2 regions of the Serratia sp. TSO36 genome follow, and region 1 is predicted to be linked to the other one. Evidence: predicted binding sites of a transcription regulator. Region 1 holds the regulator's gene; the other holds the start of a gene.
The links. Region 1 encodes LexA, which represses DNA repair genes until DNA is damaged. Its sites were predicted from a motif close to TNCTGTATGTACATACAGNA; they were not measured.

Region 1 (9,445 bases):
GGCGATGGCCCGCTTGGCCATGGCGTCGATCGGCTGCTCGACCGCGCTGAGCGGCGGCACGCTGAATTCGGATTGTTGCGTGCCGTTAAAACAGATCAGCGCCAGATCGTCCGGCGCGCGCAGCCCATGCTCCGCCAGCGCCGACAGGCAGCCGAGCGCCTGCTGCTCGTTGGAGGTGAAAACGGCGCGCGGGCGCGGGCCTTGCACCAGGCGCTGGGTGGCCTGGTAACCGCCCTGGCGGGTGTAGGGCGCTTCGAAAATCCACGCGTCGCGTGGCGCGATGCCCGCCTCCAGCAGCGCATCGCGCCAGCCGTTCAGGCGATCCTGCGCGTTGAGCATGGTCAGCGGACCGATAAAAATGCCGATGTCGCGATAGCCGTGCTGCAGCAGATGGCGGGTCGCCTGGCAGGCGGCGTCGCGCTCGTCGACGCGGATGGCGCAGACGCCGGCCTGGCTGTCGATGGTGTCTATCATCACGCAGGGGGTGCCGGAAGCGCGGATCAGATCGAACCACGGGTGGCGATCGACGCTGGTGTACAGCAGGCCGTCGACCTGGCGGCGCAGCAGGTTGTTGATAAGCTCATACTCGCGCTGACGATCGTCGCCGGCGTCGCCCAGCAGCAGCACGCGGCCGCGGTTGAAGGCTTCCTGCTGCAGCGCCCGCGCCAGAGTGGCGAAGAACGGGTTGGAAATATCCGGCACCACCAGCCCGTAGGTTTGCGTGCTGCCGGAGGCCAGCGCCCGCGCGATGTCGTTCGGCCGGTAGCCGGTCTGCTCGATCGCCGCCAGCACGCGCAGCCGGGTGGCTTCCGCCACCGGGCGCGGGCCGTTGTTGATCACGTAGCTGACCACGGCGACGGAGGTGCCCGCTACGCGGGCCACGTCGGCGCGGGTAACGCGTCGCGCGGAGTGATTATCCAAATTGAGATCCTGTTCGCCTTCTCGCTACGCGGCATCCTGCGGCAGGTTGAGATCGCGGCCGCGGGTTTCGGGAGCAAAGAAGGTGGTGATTAAGCCGATGCCCGCCATTACAACAAAATAGGCGGCGACAGGCCACCAGTGACCGAAGCCGGAGAGCAGCGCGGTGGCGATCAGCGGCGCGGTGCCGCCGGAGAGGATCGAGCCGAGCTCCTTGGCGAACGCCATCTTGGAGTAGCGGTTCTTCACGCCGAACAGTTCGACGCCGTAGGCCGCCTGCACGCCGAAGATCCCCAGCGATGCGATGCACATGCCGACCACGATCACCGAGATGACGATCGCCGGTTCACGGCTGTCGAGCAGCCAGAACGCCGGGAAGGCATACAGCACCAGCAGCAGGCAGAACCAGCGGTAGGTGACGCGGCGGCCGAAGCGATCGGACAGCCAGCCGGCCAGCGGGATCACCAGAAAACCGCACAGCGAGGCGATCAGCACCGCCAGCGCCGGCACCGATTTATCGACCATCAGCACCTTGGCGACGTAGCCGACGATAAAGCCCTGGCACAGATAGGAGGGGCCGTTTTCGCCGATGCGCAGGCCGAGCATCACCCAGAACGCTTTGGTGCGCTGCAGGTAGCTGCGTGAGTCCGGCGCGGCCTGAGCGGCGTCCAGCATGCGCTGGTGGTTTTGTTGCAGCTCGCGCTCGAACACCGGCGTTTCGCGCACGTGACGGCGCAGGTACAGCGCCACCCCGGCGATCAGAATGCTGGCGAGGAACGGAATGCGCCAGCCCCAGCTCATCAGATCTTCCTTGTCGAGCTGCAGCACCAGCAGCCATACCAGCGACGCCAGCAGGGTGCCGCTGTTGGAGCCGATGGCGATGATCGAGGCCACCAGCCCGCGCCGCTTGGCCGGCGCGTATTCCGCCAGCATCACCGCGCCGCCGGACAGCTCCGCGCCGGCGCCGAACCCCTGCGCGAAGCGCAGGATCACCAAGCAGGTGGGCGCCCAGACGCCGATTTGCGCATAGGACGGGATCAGGCCGATCAGCGTGGTGGAAATGCCCATCAGCGCCACGGTGGTGATCAGCACTACGCGGCGGCCTTTGCGATCGCCAATCCAGCCGAACACCAGCGCGCCGATCGGCCGCGCGACGAAACCGACTGAGTAGGTGGCGAAGCTGGCCAGCAGAGCGACCAGCGGCGTGGCCTCGGGGAAGAACACATCGCCGAACACCATGCCGGCCGCCAGGCCGTACAGCGCGAAGTCGACGTATTCCATGGCGGTGCCGAGCCAGCAGGAGAAGGTGGCGCGCCAAAATTGGCTGCGCCCCTCTTTGGTTGCCAGGCGTTCATCGGCCGCCAGCGCGGCGTCGGCGGTCTGTGGAGTGGCAAGCGTTGTTTCGCTCATGACGGTGCTATCCTCTTTTGTTCTGCGCCTGGAGGGGCGCGGTTAAAGATGGTTTCCCTGGTGCCGGCAACAAAGGTGTGCCGACAAATGATGTCGGACGCATGGCGATTCAACGCTGCGGTGTCAGAGTATCTACGCGCGTAGATAAAACAACGCGACAAAGATGAAACTTTGCAGGCGATCACAGAATCGTCATCGTGCCGGGGAACGAAGATAGAGAATACGGATGGCAAAAAGATGACAGAACCCCGGTTTTTCCGGCCGATAGGCCTGCCGTTTTCGCCACGAATCAGCCTGCCGCTTTCGCATTTCTGCGCTACAATGGGGGCCTGTTAACAGTTTGTATCGTCTGGCGCGCCTTACCGGCTGCGGTTCAGGCGAGGAGTAAAGCAATGTCTGGCATCAGGGATTCCATCCTGCCGCCGCTGGAGTGGTTGTCCGAACAGGATCCTCCGGCGCCCGCCACCGTCAGCGACTGGCTGATGGAGTTAGGCTCCATGACCCGCCGATTTGAACGCCATTGCGCCCAGGTGCGCGTCGAACCGCAGCGCGAATGCTTCGTCACGCGCGAGGCGCTGGGCGACGAGGCGAAGCACCTGCCCGACAGCCCGCGCTACTGGCTGCGCGAAGTGGTGCTGCTGGGCGATGACCAGCCCTGGCTGCTGGGGCGCACGGTGATCCCGGAAAATACGCTGACCGGCCCCGACCAGGCGCTGGTGGATCTGGGCACGCTGCCGCTGGGGCGCTACCTGTTCAGCAGCGGCGAGCTGACCCGCGACTATATCCATATCGGCCGACAGGACGCGCTGTGGGCGCGCCGTTCACGGCTGCGGCTGGCGGGCAAACCGCTGTTGCTGACCGAACTGTTTTTACCGGCTTCGCCGCTGTATTCAGCGGTTCCTGCATAAGAGAGGAGAGCAAGACCTTGGAGGGAAGCGTGACTCAAAGTAAATGGCGGGCTTACAGCCATTTGATGCGCATTGATAAACCGATCGGCACGCTGTTGCTGCTGTGGCCGACGCTGTGGGCGCTGTGGCTGGCCGGGAAAGGCGTGCCGCCGCTGTCGATTTTGCTGGTGTTCGTGCTCGGCGTGTTCCTGATGCGCGCCGCCGGCTGCGTGGTGAATGACTACGCCGATCGCGCGGTGGACGGCTACGTGAAACGCACCGCCGGGCGGCCGATGCCGAGCGGCCGGGTGAGCGCGAAAGAGGCCAAGGTGCTGTTCGTGGTGCTGGTGCTGATCTCGTTCTGCCTGGTGTTGACGCTCAATGCGATGACCATCTGGCTGTCGCTGGCGGCGCTGGCGCTGGCCTGGGCGTACCCGTTCATGAAGCGGGTGACCAACCTGCCGCAGTTCGTGCTGGGCGCCGCGTTCGGCTGGGGCATTCCGATGGGCTATGCGGCGGTCAGCGAATCGCTGCCGCTCAGCTGCTGGCTGCTGCTGCTGGCCAACATCTGCTGGACGGTGGCCTACGACACGCTGTATGCGATGGTCGACCGCGACGATGACCTGAAGATCGGCATCAAATCCACCGCTATCCTGTTCGGCCGTTATGACAAGCTGATCGTCGGGCTGTTGCAGTTCGCGACGCTGCTGCTGCTGGTGTGGGTCGGTTATCTGGCGCAGCTCGGCGGGGCGTTTTACTGGTCACTGCTGCTGGCGGGCGCGCTGTTCATTCACCAGCAGAAACAGATCGCCGGCCGCGAGCGCGAGGCCTGCTTCAAGGCCTTCCTGCAGAACAACTATGTAGGGCTGGTGGTGTTCATCGGCATCGCGCTGAGCTATCTGCCGACGTAACGCTTCCCTTCCGCAAGAAAAAAGGCACCCCGAGGGTGCCTTTTGTGTTTCCGCGCCGGGCGAAATCACTCGTCTTTCTCTTCTTCCGCATCGGATTGCGGCAGGGCGTTGGTTTCTTCCGGCATGTTGACGCTTTCGATGGTCAGCTTGATCTCCGGCGTGATCAGATCGCTCAGCATGTTGTACACCTCGAGGGTGTGCTCGCGGATCGCATCGCCGCTGTCGTTGATATAGCCTTCTTCGCGCAGCGTCGCCACCAGGGTGGAGAACACCGCCTTGTCGAAGAATTCCGGCGCGTTGATGCCGTGCAGCACCGACAGACGCTGCGCCATGATGCGGCTCTCTTTCTCCAGCGCGCCGCGGTTGATGCTCGGGTTGGCGCTGAGGATCGACATGGTGATGGCGTAGCGTTGCAGGGTTTCGCGCACCCCGGCGGCCAGCAGCTGCAGCGGACGAATGCGCGCCGGGTTCAGCACCAGCTCGTCGCCTTTGTCGCAGATCAGCTGTTGACGGATCAGCTCGTCGATCACCGGCCGCAGCACCTCCGGCAGCTGTTCCTTGTCGTCATGCAGGAACAGCTCGGCTTTCAGCATCGGATAGATCATGCCGATTTGGCGCAGCAGCTCGGCGCGCGATACCCGGCGGTGATGCATCACGATGCTGGCGATCAGCGATGGCAGCACCAGCAGGTGGTGGATGTTGTTGCGGTAATAGGTCATCAGCACCGCCTGCTCGCGCGGCAGGATGATGATGTCGCCGATGCTGTCCTTCTCCACCTCGAACTTGTTCATGTTCAGCGCGTGATCCAGCAGCTCGTCCGGCGTTTGCGTCGGCACGGTGACGTCACGCGCGTAAGGCGCGTTGCGCATCAGCTGCAGGTAGCACTCGAGCTGTTCGATCAGCTGTTCGCGGGTCAGCGAACGCTGGCGCGAGGCCAGCAGCGCGGTGGAACACAGGTTCATGGCGTTGGCCGCGGCGGCGTTGTTGATGCGCACCATGATCTGGCCGGCCAGATCGTTGACCGTCGGCGTCAGCCAGCTTGGGCGCTGGGCTTCGATCGGATCGATCGACTCGCGCCACTGCGGCACGTTCTGGTTGAGGTAAGCCGTCAACGGCAGCGGCTCGCCGAAGTTGACGTAACCCTGGCCCAGGTTGCGCAGCTTGCGCAGGCCGCGCAGCATCTGCGGCAGGCTCTCTTTTTCCTTGGTGGCGCCGCGCAGCTCTTTGGCATAGGTACCCACTTCCATCACGTGCTCGTAACCGATGTAAATCGGCACCAGCGTGATCGGACGGGTGCCGCCGCGCAGCATCGCCTGGATGGTCATCGACAGGGTGCCGGTCTTCGGCTCCAGCAGGCGCCCGGTGCGGGAACGGCCGCCTTCCACGAAGTATTCCACCGAGTAACCGCGGGTGAACAGCTCGCCGAGGTATTCGCGGAACACCGTCGAGTACAGCTTGTTGCCCTTGAAGGTGCGGCGGATGAAGAACGCGCCCAGGCGACGGAAGATCGGGCCGGCCGGCCAGAAGTTGAGGTTGATGCCGGCGGCGATGTGCGGCGGCACCAGGCCCTGGTGATACAGCACGTAGGACAGCAGTAGATAGTCCATGTGGCTGCGGTGGCAGGGCACGTAGACGATCTCGTGGCCGTCCTGCGCCAGCTGGCGCACGCGCTCGGCGTTGGTGACGTTGATGCCCTGATACAGCCGGTTCCAGGTCCAGCTCAGCACGCGGTCGGACAGGCGCACGGTTTCGTAGGAGAAATCGGCGGCGATCTCTTCCATCAGCGCGATGGCGTTTTGCTGGGCCTTCTCATGCGAGATCTTCTTGCTGCGCGCTTCGTCCTCGACCGCTTTTTCGATCGCTTTGGACGCCAACAGCTTGTTAAACAGATCCTGACGGGCCGGCAGGCTCGGGCCCACGGCGGCCAGGCGCTGACGCGAGAAGTGCATGCGCGCCACGCGCGCCAGTTTCTGCGCGATGGTTTTATCCGTTCCGTGTTCGGTGGCCATGCGGCGCAGCGAAACGGTGTTGGAGAAACGCACGAAGCTGTCGCGGCCGAGCCACAGCACGGCGAAGAATTTCTGCACGCCGTTCAACAGACGCAGGTGCGGCGTACCGTGGCCTTCGCGGCCCGGTGAGCGGCCGAACATCACCGAAACCGGCAGCATCTGAATGTCGAGATCCGGATTGCTGCGATGCAGATCCAGATAGTCGTGGAACAGCTTTACCGACTCTTCTTTCGGGGTGTAATAGCGGAACACGCGCGGGCCGTCGTGAATGAACACGTAGCTCGGCAGCACGGTGCCGTCGATCTCCAGCGAGTTGAGCGGATCGGGCAGATCCTGCGCCAGGCACTGGGTGCGCAGCGTCAGCAAATCCGCCTTGGAATTGTAAGGTAAAACATACAAAATCGGCCGTGAGGGATCCAACCCTAGCTCGGTAACCGGATCTGAAGGGATGACCTTACTTCTTACCAACAATTTAAGTGGTAAATTCAATATTTTATAATAAATTTTACGCCAACCTGACATAACAACGTGAAGCCTCTTGTTAGCAATGCGCCGCAAGCATACCAGAAACCGGGTAGCAGATCTGTGGTGTTCGAAATCCGAGAGCCGTCAGCGCGGACTGTTCTAGACTCTTTTTATTATGACCGACCTCTGAGAAAGGCACGAAAACATGGCAAACCAAGCAACCGGCCTGACCCGCATCATTAAGGCCGCCGGCTACTCCTATAAAGGGCTTTCCGCCGCCTGGCAGCACGAAGCGGCGTTCCGCCAGGAACTGGTGGTCACCCTCCTGGCTATCATACTGGCTGTCTGGCTGGATGTGGGTGCGATAGCGCGCATTTTATTGATCGGATCGGTAGCGCTGGTGATGATCGTCGAGATCCTGAACAGCGCGATCGAGGCGGTTGTGGATCGCATCGGCAGCGAACATCACGAGCTGTCCGGCCGGGCCAAGGACATGGGATCGGCGGCGGTGTCGCTGGCGATCGTGCTCGCGCTGTTCGTTTGGGGCACGGTCTTATGGCAGCACTTCGGCTGACGAAAAGCGCCTACTGACTGATTTTTATTTAATCTTCGGTTCCCAATCCGCGCTTACCTGTATATACTCACAGCAAGACTGTATAAACAAACAGGGGGCGGAATGAAAGCACTAACTACCAGACAGCAAGAGGTCTACGACCTGATTCGCGAGCACATTTCGCAAACGGGCATGCCGCCAACGCGTGCCGAGATCGCGATGCGTCTGGGGTTCCGTTCGCCTAACGCCGCTGAAGAACACCTGAAGGCGCTGGCACGCAAAGGCGTGATCGAAATCGTCTCCGGTGCTTCGCGCGGTATCCGCCTGCTGATGGAAGAAGAAGAGGGGCTGCCGCTGATCGGCCGTGTCGCCGCCGGCGAGCCGCTGCTGGCGCAGCAGCACATCGAAGGGCACTACCAGGTGGATCCTTCCCTGTTTAAACCGAGCGCCGATTTCCTGCTGCGGGTGAACGGCATGTCGATGCGCGACATCGGCATTCTGGACGGCGATCTGCTGGCGGTGCACAAAACGCAAGACGTGCGCAATGGCCAGGTCGTGGTGGCGCGCATCGAAGACGAAGTGACGGTCAAGCGCCTGAAAAAGCACGGCAACGTGGTTGAACTGCTGCCGGAGAACAACGAATTCCAACCGATCGTGGTCGATCTGCGTCAGCAGAATTTCACTATCGAAGGGCTGGCGGTCGGCGTGATCCGCAACGGCGACTGGATTTAATCGTCGCACCCTCAGTGCCGCCTCCTTGTATCAATCGCCCCTGTTCTGGGGCGTTTTTGTTTCTGACCTTGCCATTCGCCACCGCTACGGGAACGTCTCATCATGCGCTTGATTTCCGCCTTTACCAGCGACACCGATAAAGCTCTGTGGCGCCTGGCTCTGCCGATGATTTTCTCCAATATTACCGTGCCGCTGCTCGGGCTGGTGGACACCGCGGTGATCGGCCACCTCGACAGCCCGATCTATCTGGGGGGGGTCGCGATCGGCGCGGTGGCGACCAGCTTCCTGTTCATGCTGCTGTTGTTCCTGCGCATGAGCACCACCGGCCTGGCGGCGCAGGCGCTGGGGGCACAGAACCCGCAGGCGCTGGCGCGCGCCTTTATGCAACCGCTGCTGTTGGCGCTGCTGGCCGGAGCGGCGATCGTCCTGCTGCGTTATCCGTTGATCGAACTGGCGCTGCGGATCGTCGGTGGCGATGGCGAAGTGCTGGAACAGGCGCGGCGTTTTCTTGAGATCCGCTGGCTCAGCGCCCCGGCGGCGCTGGCCAATCTGGTGCTGCTGGGCTGGCTGCTCGGCGTGCAGTACGTGCGGGCGCCGGTGATCCTGCTGATCGTCGGCAACCTGCTGAATATCGTACTGGATATCTGGCTGGTGATGGGCCTGGGCTGGAACGTTCGAGGGGCGGCGGCGGCCACCGCCATCGCCGAATACGCCACGCTGTTGCTCGGCCTGTGGCTGGCGTGGCGGGTGATGCGCCTGCGCGATATTACCCTGCCGATGCTGCGCCAGGCCTGGCGCGGCGATCTGCGTCGCCTGCTGGCGCTCAACCGCGACATCATGTTGCGTTCACTGTTGCTGCAACTGTGCTTTGCGTCGCTGACCATTTTCGGCGCTCGTCTGGGGAGCGAGGTGGTGGCGGTCAATGCGGTATTGATGAATCTGCTGACGTTCACCGCCTATGCGCTCGACGGCTTCGCTTATGCGGTGGAGGCCCATTCAGGCCACGCCTACGGCGCCCGGGACGATAGCCAACTGCGTAAGGTGTGGCACGCGGCCTGCAGGCAGGCGGGGCTGGTCGCGTTGGCCTTCGGCCTGGCGTATGCCGTTACCGGCCAGCAGATAGTGGCGGCGTTGACCTCCTTGCCGGAGCTGCGTGCGTTGGCTGCCCATTATTTACCGTGGCAGGTCATTCTGCCGCTGGTCGGGGTGTGGTGCTATTTGCTGGACGGCATGTTTATCGGCGCCACGCGCGGCGCCGAGATGCGTAACAGCATGGCGGTGGCTGCGGCAGGGTATGGTCTGACGCTGTTCAGCGTGCCGCTGCTTGGCAACCACGGGCTTTGGCTGGCGCTGGCGGTGTTTCTGACGTTGCGCGGCGTGGCGTTGGGCTGGATTTGGCACCGCCACCAGGTGCGCGGCAGCTGGTTTACCGCACATTAACCCGGGCGTTCTGTTGGGGTAATGGTTAGTTTTTCTTATGTTTTATGTCATGTTTGCTTACATGTTTTCAGCCTAGTCCCGTTCGCGTTAGTTCGTTGTTTGCTGGCGTTTTTTGTTTTT
Region 2 (9,445 bases), on a different contig from region 1:
GCTTCGGCGCCCTTTTTTATGCGGGGGAAATTATTTGACGCCGTGCTGGGCAAACCACGCCAGCATGCGCTGCCAGCCGTCCTCCGCCGCTTCGGCGTTGTAGCTGGAACGATAATCGGCGTTGAATGCATGCCCGACCTCGGGATACACCACGATTTCGGCCTCGGCGTTGGCGGCGCGGATCGCCTGACGCATGGTTTCAACCGTCTCCAGCGGGATACCGCTGTCCTGCCCGCCATACAGCCCCAGCACCGGGGCCGACAGGTGGGTGGCGACATCGACCGGATGCTTCGGCGAGTTCAGCGTTTTCTCGCCGACCAGTTTGCCGTACCAGGCGACCGCCGCCTTCAACTGCGGGTTATGCGCCGCGTACAGCCAGGTGATGCGGCCGCCCCAGCAAAAACCGGTGATCGCCAGCTTGCCGGCGTCGCCGCCGTGGCGAATAGCCCAGTGCGCGGCGTGATCCAGATCCGACAGCACCTGACGATCCGGCACCTTGGTGACCAACTGCTGGAACAGCTCGCCGATATCGGCGTAGTCGTTGGCGTCGCCCTGGCGGAAATAGAGCTCGGGCGCGATCGCCAGATAGCCCTGCTTGGCCAGGCGGCGGCACAGATCCTGAATATGTTCATGGACGCCGAAGATTTCTTGCACCACCAGCACGATGGGGAAAGGGCCGCTCTGGTCGGCGGGTTTGGCGACGTAGGCCGGCAGCGCATCGCCTTGGGAAGGGATGGTCGTTTGCCCGGCGTGAATGCCCTGTTCGTCGGTGATAATCGCGGAGGCGGCCAATGGCGCGGCGGCCGGGGCGAATCCCCCCTGAGCCTGTTCTAATGTCATCACATGTTCGGTTTTCATTGCGGTCTCCGTGCAATAGAAAAAAGCGCTGAGATTAACTATAGGAAAGATTACCCATTATTGGCGCTGCGTGGCGCACTTTCGGACAAGTCGATAAAAAACGGCTAATTATCTGGCTTTGCGGCATTTTTAAGCGCTTTTTATCATGTTATTACGCGTTTTGCCCCGCGTAAGTGCCATAAGGTGCGTTAGAGGGCTTTTTTGTCCCTAAGCAACCGATAAGTTGGGGTTATTTCGGATTGATGAGCTAAATAGTTTCAGCCGGCAACCAACGGGCGAGGAGCAGCCGAGTTTGTCGGCTAGACTGAGGTTTAGCGGCGCGTTCCGGATGCGTCATAGTTCTTTTTTTGTGATAAAAATCACAAAAAATATGTAGCATGTAATTTGTTTCTCTTTTCATAGTGATTTTCGTCACGTAATTAAGCGGCGATTTTCAGTAGAGTGCTTTTTTGTTCCTCCCAATAAACATGATCCATGAGGAGTCTCGTATGTCTCAGTCTGACGTTTTTCATCTCGGCCTCACCAAGAACGATTTACAAGGGGCCCAGCTTGCCATCGTGCCGGGCGATCCGCAGCGCGTAGAGAAGATTGCCAAGCTGATGGAAAATCCGGTGCATCTGGCCTCCCATCGTGAATTCACTACCTGGCGCGCGGAGCTGGACGGCAAGGCGGTGATCGTCTGCTCTACCGGTATCGGCGGCCCGTCTACCTCTATCGCGGTGGAAGAGCTGGCGCAGCTGGGCATTCGCACCTTCCTGCGCATCGGCACCACCGGCGCCATTCAGGCAAACATCAACGTCGGTGACGTACTGGTCACCACGGCGGCGGTACGCCTCGACGGCGCCAGCCTGCACTTCGCGCCGATGGAGTTCCCGGCGGTCGCGGACTTCGCCTGCACCACCGCGCTGGTGGAAGCGGCCAAGGCCAGCGGCGCCACCACGCACATCGGCGTGACCGCCTCCTCCGATACCTTCTATCCGGGCCAGGAGCGTTACGACACTTACTCCGGCCGCGTGGTCAGCCGCTTCAAAGGCTCGATGGAAGAGTGGCAGGCGATGGGCGTGATGAACTATGAAATGGAATCCGCCACGCTGCTGACCATGTGCGCCAGCCAGGGCCTGCGTGCCGGCATGGTGGCCGGGGTGATCGTCAACCGCACCCAGCAAGAGATCCCGAACGCCGAGACCATGAAAAACACCGAAAGCAAAGCGGTGCAGATCGTGGTGGACGCCGCCCGCCGCCTGCTGTAATCGCCTTTCCCCCAACGGGCCGCCGACGCGGCCCGTTTTTCCATTCGCGGCGAATCTGTTACGGTGATACTCCTCAGCGCTGCGCCGATGGCCGCCGCGCGTTGTCATAACAAAAACAACGAGGACGTTTATGACCGCCCAGATCCTGCTTCATCCTTCGCTCGCGCCGCTCGACGGCGGCATCAATTTCCGCGACTTCGGCGGCAACGGTGTGGCCGACGGGCGCCGCATCAAGCGCGGCCTGCTGTTCCGCTCCGGTTCCCTCGAGCGGCTGACGGAAAACGACTGCGCCTTTCTCGCCGGCGTGCCGGTGCGCTCGGTGCTGGACTACCGTGATGCCGACGAGGTGCAGGCCAAGCCGGATATTCTGTGGAGTGGCGCCGACTATCACCACGTGCCGGCCAACCCGCTGAGCAGCGAAGTCAACGCCAACCTGGAGAAGCTCACCAACGAGACGCTGGCCGCCTTCGACGCCCGCGCGTTCATGCTGGAGCTGTATCGCCGCCTGCCGTTCGGCAATGCGGCCTATCAGCGGCTGGCGCAGCTGTTGAGCAATCCTGGCGGCGGCGCCATCGTGCAGCACTGCGCGGTCGGCAAGGATCGCACCGGGGTCGGTTCGGCACTGGTGCTGTTCGCGCTGGGGGCCGACGAAGCGACGGTGCTGGAAGACTATCTGCTGACCGAAACCACGCTGGCCACTTTCCGCGAGCAGATGCTGGATCAGCTGTCTATCAAGCTGAATGCAGCGGCGCTGGAGCAATTCGCCTACGTGCTCAGCGCGCGCGAGGAGTTCCTGATGACGGCGCTGGGCTGCATCCGTCAGCAATACGGTTCCACCGATCGCTGGCTGGAAGCGGAATACGGCCTGGGCGCAGCCCAGCGCGAAGCGCTGCAGGCGTTCTACCTCGAGTAAATCGCCGCGCGTTTAGCCGGGGTTTAACTCGCCCCGGCCTATCCTAGGCGGCGAATTATCGCGTATCAGGAGCCCCGCATTGAGCCTCAATGACGTTATCAACTGGGTCAGCGACGTCGTGCGTCAGCACGAAGGCTGGGCCATTCCCATCATCTTCTTCCTGGCGTTCGGCGAGTCGCTGGCGTTTTTGTCGCTGCTGCTGCCGGCCACGGTGATCCTGCTGGCGCTGGGCGCGCTGATCGGCGAAAGCGGCATCGCCTTTTGGCCGATTTGGGCCGCCGCCGCCGTCGGGGCGTTTTTCGGCGACTGGCTCTCTTACTGGATCGGCTATCACTATCAGGATCGCGTGGCGCATATGTGGCCGCTGTCGCGCAATCCGCAGCTGCTGGCGCGCGGCCACGCGTTCTTTGAACGCTGGGGCGTGCTGGGCATCTTCATCGGCCGCTTCTTCGGCCCGCTGCGCGCCGTGGTGCCGCTGGTGGGCGGCATTTGCGGCATGCCGCAGCGTTATTTCCAACTGGCCAACGTCACGTCGGCGATGATCTGGGCGTTCGGCATTCTGGCGCCAGGGGCATTCGGCATCAAGTGGCTCAGCCAGTGGCTTGGCTGATTTCTCGCTAAATTGCGCAGCGCCGCGCAATATTGTGCTCGGCGGGCAAAATCAGGCTGGACATCCATACAGCCTCCCCTTAACGTGACGGGCAATGGGCGTGTGAAACGCCGGAACGGCAAGGTGCAACAGGAGGCAGGGTGGATACCAGTCTGATTTATGGGATTGGCGGCGTAGCGATCGGCATGCTGTTGGGGTGGCTGATCGCCAGTCTGCGGGTGCAGCAGACGAATGCGCAACATGAAACCGAACTGCGGTTGCTGGAGCAAGCGTTGCAGCAGGCGCAGCAGGAAACGGCGGCGCGGCAGGATGCTCTGCAGCGCCACGAGCAACAGCTGCGGCAGAGCGAGCTGGAGCTACGCAACCTGCACAGCCAGTTGGCGGCCGGGCATGAAAAGCTGCAACAGCTCAACCATTGGCGCAACGAATGTGAACTGCTTAATCAGGAGCTGCGCGCCCAGCGTGAGGTCAACAGCGCGCAGGAGGCCGAGCTGCGCGAAGTCACCATCCGTCTGGAAGAGACGCGCATGGCGGCGGAAGAGAAGCAGCGCCTGCTTATCAACAGCGAACAGCGCCTCACCACCCAGTTTGAAAACCTCGCCAACCGCATTTTTGAACACAGCGGCCGCAAGGTGGACGAGCAAAATAAGCAAAGCTTGGATCGGTTGCTGCTGCCGCTGCGTGAACAGCTGGACGGGTTCCGCCGTCAGGTGCAGGACAGTTTTGGTCAGGAAGCGCGGGAGCGCCACACGCTGACGCACGAGATACGCAATCTGCAGCAGTTGAACGCGCAGATGGCGCGCGAAGCCATCAACCTCACCAAGGCGCTCAAAGGCGACAACAAGACGCAGGGCAACTGGGGCGAGGTGGTGCTGAGCCGGGTGCTGGAGGCTTCCGGCCTGCGCGAAGGGCACGAGTATGAAACGCAGGTCAACGTGCGGGTGGATCACCAGAGCCGCATGCAGCCCGATGTGATCGTGCGCCTGCCGCAGGGCAAGGACGTGGTGATCGACGCCAAGATGTCGCTGATCGCCTACGAGCGCTATTTCAACGGTGAAGACGAGGTGGAGCGCGAAGCGGCGCTGAGCGAACATATCGCCTCGCTGCGCGGCCACATTCGCATGCTGGGCCGCAAGGACTATCAGCAGCTGCCGGGGCTGCGCTCGTTGGACTATGTGCTGATGTTCATTCCGGTCGAGCCCGCCTTCCTGCTGGCTATCGATCGCGAACCGGAGCTGATCAGCGAAGCGCTCAAGCACAACATCATGCTGGTCAGCCCGACCACGTTGCTGGTGGCGCTGCGCACCATCACCAACCTGTGGCGCTATGAGCATCAAAGCCAGAACGCGCAGCGCATCGCCGATCGCGCGGCGAAACTGTATGACAAGATGCGGCTGTTCGTGGACGATATGTCCGCGCTGGGGCAGAGCCTGGACAAGGCGCAGGGCAGTTATCGTCAGGCGATGAACAAACTGAGCGAAGGCCGTGGTAATCTTATCGGCCAAATTGAAGGTTTCCGCGCGCTGGGGGTTGAGGTCAAACGGCCGATAAACCCGCTGCTGGCGCAGCAAGCCGGCGCGCAACACGATGAAGCGGAAGAGGCGAACGACGACGATGTCGCCGCGCTGCCGCAGACGAAAGACGATGACGATACCGCCGGGGAACCGGGCTTCGTTTCGCACGGCTGAGGCCGTGGCGAGGTGGGGTATTCTCCGAGCTTCTGGTACACTCATCCACACAAAATTGACTGAATAGCAGGCAGGACAATGGCAGATCAACCGCAGGAAACCACCGATTTCGGTTTTCGCACCGTCGCTAGAGACGAAAAACAGGCCATGGTGGCGGACGTTTTTCATTCGGTAGCGGCAAAGTATGACGTGATGAACGACCTGATGTCGTTCGGCATCCACCGTATCTGGAAGCGTTTCACCATTGACTGCAGCGGCGTGCGCCGCGGGCAGCGCGTGCTGGATCTGGCCGGCGGTACCGGCGACCTGGCCGCCAAGTTCTCCCGCATGGTCGGCGAGCAGGGGCAGGTGGTGCTGGCGGACATCAACGATTCGATGCTGAAGATGGGGCGCGAGAAACTGCGCGATCGCGGCATCGTCGGCAACATCAATTACGTGCAGGCCAACGCCGAAGCGCTGCCGTTCCCGGACAACTACTTCGATTGCATCACCATCTCCTTCGGCCTGCGCAATGTCACCGACAAAGACAAAGCGCTGCGCTCGATGTTCCGCGTGCTCAAGCCGGGCGGCCGCCTGCTGGTGCTGGAGTTCTCCAAGCCGCTGCTGGCGCCGCTGAGCAAGGCTTACGATGCCTACTCCTTCCACGTGTTGCCGAAGATCGGCGAGCTGGTGGTGAAAGATCCGGACAGCTACCGCTACCTGGCGGAATCGATCCGCATGCACCCCGATCAGGAAACCCTGAAGGGCATGATGGGCAACGCCGGTTTTGAAAACGTCACCTATTTCAACCTGACCGGTGGGATTGTCGCCCTGCATCGCGGCTTCAAGTTCTGAGAGGGAGATGCCGATGCTGTTTACCCCTCTGCTGACCGCTGCGCTGGAAACCTCGCTGAATAACCTGCTGTTTCGCGATCGCAGCATGAAAGCCGCTCGCCAACGCCTGGCGGGCAAGGTGCTGCGCATCGAACTGGAAGAGCTGGCTTCGCCGCTGGTGCTGGTGTTCAGCGAACTGCGCGTGGACGTGCTGGGGCAGTCCGAAGACAGCGCCGATTGCACGGTGCGCAGCCGCATTCCCGTCTTACTGAAGCTGCGCGATCGACAGCAGTTGCCGGTGCTGATGCGCAGCGGCGAATTGACGGTGGAAGGCGATATTCAGGTGGTGCAACAGCTGGTTGGCCTGCTCGATCTGGCGGAGTGGGATCCGGCGGAGTGGCTGGCGCCTTACATCGGCGATATCGCCGCCCAGGGCATTACGCAGGCGCTGGGAAAAGGCGCCTCGCTGCTGAAAGCCGGCTTTATGCGCCGGCAGCAGGACATGGCGGAGACGTTGACGGAAGAGTGGCGCCTGGCGCCGGGGCCGCTGGAAGTGGTGTGGTTCAACGAAGAAGTTGATGCTCTCGCCCGCAGCGCGGAAGCGCTGTTTGCCCGCATGGACAAGTTGGAGGGCAAGCGATGACCCCAGGCGAACTGCGCCGTTTGTATTTTATCGTTCGCGTTTTTCTCAGCTATGGGCTGGACGAACTGATCCCTAAAATGCGTTTGACGCTGCCGCTGCGCTTTGGCCGCCGGCTGCTGTTCTGGATGCCGAATCGGCACAAGGACAAGTCGCTGGGTGAACGTCTGCGGCTGGCGCTGCAGGAGCTGGGGCCGGTATGGATCAAGTTCGGCCAGATGATGTCGACCCGCCGCGATCTGTTTCCGCCGCACATTGCCGATCAGCTGACGTTGCTGCAGGATCGGGTGGCGCCTTTCGACGGCGCGCTGGCGCGTAAACATATCGAGCTGGCGATGGGTGGCCCACTGGAAACCTGGTTCGACGATTTCGACCAGCAGCCGCTGGCCTCTGCCTCGATCGCGCAGGTGCATACCGCGCGGTTGAAAACCACCGGCCAGGAAGTGGTGCTGAAGGTGATCCGGCCGGATATCGGGCCGATCATCAAGGCCGACGTGCGGCTGATGTACCGGTTGGCCGGCTGGGTGCCGAAGCTGTTGCCGGACGGCCGCCGTCTGCGCCCGCGTGAAGTGGTGCGCGAGTACGAGAAAACCCTGCTGGACGAATTGAACCTGCTGCGCGAAGCGGCCAACGCCATTCAGCTGCGCCGCAATTTCGACGGCAGCCCGATGCTGTACGTACCGGAAGTTTATTCCGACTACTGCCGTGAAAGCGTATTGGTGATGGAACGCATCTACGGCATTCCGGTCTCGGACATCGCCACGCTTGAACGGCAGGGCACCAACATGAAACTGTTGGCGGAACGCGGCGTCCAGGTGTTCTTTACCCAGGTATTCCGCGACAGCTTCTTCCATGCGGACATGCATCCCGGTAATATTTTCGTCAGCTACGAACATCCTGAAGATCCTTGCTATATCGGCATCGACTGCGGCATCGTCGGCTCGCTGAACAAGGATGACAAGCGCTATCTGGCGGAAAACTTCATCGCCTTCTTCAACCGCGATTACCGCAAGGTGGCGGAACTGCACGTCGACTCCGGTTGGGTGCCGCGCGACACCAACGTGGAAGACTTCGAATTCGCCATTCGTACCGTGTGCGAGCCGATTTTCGAGAAGCCGCTGGCGGAAATTTCCTTTGGCAACGTGCTGCTCAACCTGTTCAACACTGCGCGCCGCTTCAATATGGAAGTGCAGCCGCAGCTGGTGTTATTGCAGAAGACCTTGCTGTATGTTGAAGGGCTGGGGCGCCAGCTCTACCCGCAGCTGGATCTGTGGACTACCGCCAAGCCGTTCCTCGAGAGCTGGCTGCGCGATCAGGTCGGCATTCCTGCCGTGGTGCGCGCGCTGAAAGAGAAAGCGCCGTTCTGGGCGGAGAAGCTGCCCGAACTGCCCGAGCTGTTTTACGACAGCCTGCAGCAGCATAAACTGTTGCAACAAAGCGTTGATAAGCTGACCAACCAAATGCAGGCTCAGCGGGTTCGTCAGGGGCAGTCACGTTATTTGTTCGGCGTTGGCGCTACACTGTTAGTAAGCGGTACGCTGTTGCTGCTGGGGCAAATCGAGGTGTTTCCCGCCTGGATGATGGCCGCCGGCATCGTATGCTGGGTGATTGGCTGGAAGCGAACCACCTGATTTAATTCGTTACTCTGGTAAAGCCGAGCCTATAATGCGGGCTGGCTTTAAAAGACCCTTTAAAATTAGAGGTAATTGAAATGGGCGGTATTAGTATTACGCAATTGTTGATCATCGCAGTGATCGTGGTGCTGCTGTTCGGCACCAAAAAACTGCGCACGCTGGGCTCCGATCTCGGCGCCTCGATCAAGGGCTTCAAAAAGGCGATCGGCGACGATACGCCGTCGAACCCCAACACGGCTGAAAAAAGCAGCCTGGATGACGCTGACTTCGCGGCCAAGCCTATTACCGATAAGCAGCCGGAAGTGAAACCGGAAGAGTCGAAGAACAAAGAGCAGGTATAAACCGTGTTTGACATTGGGTTTAGTGAGCTGCTGCTGGTGCTGGTGATCGGCCTGATTGTTCTGGGGCCGGAACGGTTGCCGGTCGCGGTCAGAACGGTGTCGGGCTGGATCCGCGCGCTGCGCTCGCTGGCGGCCTCGGTGCAGCACGAACTGTCTCAGGAACTGAAGCTGCAGGAGCTGCAGGACAGCCTGAAAAAAGCCGAACAGGCCGGCCTGCAGAACCTGACGCCGGAACTGAAGGCATCGATGGATGAGCTGAAAGACGCGGCGGAATCATTGAAACGCACCTACCGGGGCGAGACAGAAGAGCTGGCGAACACCATTCATAACCCGCAGATCACCGATCCGGAAGCTTTGCACGACGGCGTGACGCCGGCGGAAGCGGCAACCCGCGTCAGTGCGCCCGCCGCCGTGCCAAAATTGGCAGCGGAGCCTGAGGCCGTTGAGGCTGCATCCCCGGCTGCGCCCGTGGCGGCGCAACCGGCCAAAGCACCGGTGGAAACTGCGCCGGCACCTGTCGAACCTGTTGCGGATAAAACCCCAGCGTCTCACCAACCTAGTGGCGATCGTTAATACATGGCTGTTGAAGATACCCAACCCCTTATCAGTCATCTGATAGAGCTGCGCAAGCGGCTGTTGAACTCGATTATTTGCGTGCTGGCGGTGTTCGTGGTGCTGGTGTTTTTCGCCAACGACAT

Region 2: the regulator LexA is predicted to act here: its motif matches at 3,686-3,705, upstream of rmuC (DNA recombination protein RmuC).

The regions. Positions count from the first base shown of each region.
Region 1 covers NZ_JBJZOU010000024.1:421,425-430,869, reverse strand. The annotation lists gene ACK3CV_RS22755 (LacI family DNA-binding transcriptional regulator) at 1-921, opposite strand, end outside; gene ACK3CV_RS22750 (MFS transporter) at 946-2,328, opposite strand; gene ubiC (chorismate lyase) at 2,721-3,236, shown strand; gene ubiA (4-hydroxybenzoate octaprenyltransferase) at 3,254-4,126, shown strand; gene plsB (glycerol-3-phosphate 1-O-acyltransferase PlsB) at 4,192-6,657, opposite strand; gene ACK3CV_RS22730 (diacylglycerol kinase) at 6,806-7,174, shown strand; gene lexA (transcriptional repressor LexA) at 7,277-7,885, shown strand; gene dinF (MATE family efflux transporter DinF) at 7,988-9,325, shown strand.
Region 2 covers NZ_JBJZOU010000002.1:258,501-267,945, forward strand. The annotation lists gene ACK3CV_RS01510 (dienelactone hydrolase family protein) at 31-858, opposite strand; gene udp (uridine phosphorylase) at 1,347-2,108, shown strand; gene ACK3CV_RS01520 (tyrosine-protein phosphatase) at 2,239-3,021, shown strand; gene ACK3CV_RS01525 (DedA family protein) at 3,101-3,631, shown strand; gene rmuC (DNA recombination protein RmuC) at 3,772-5,319, shown strand; gene ubiE (bifunctional demethylmenaquinone methyltransferase/2-methoxy-6-polyprenyl-1,4-benzoquinol methylase UbiE) at 5,398-6,153, shown strand; gene ubiJ (ubiquinone biosynthesis protein UbiJ) at 6,167-6,775, shown strand; gene ubiB (ubiquinone biosynthesis regulatory protein kinase UbiB) at 6,772-8,403, shown strand; gene tatA (Sec-independent protein translocase subunit TatA) at 8,484-8,747, shown strand; gene tatB (Sec-independent protein translocase protein TatB) at 8,751-9,320, shown strand; gene tatC (Sec-independent protein translocase subunit TatC) at 9,324-9,445, shown strand, end outside.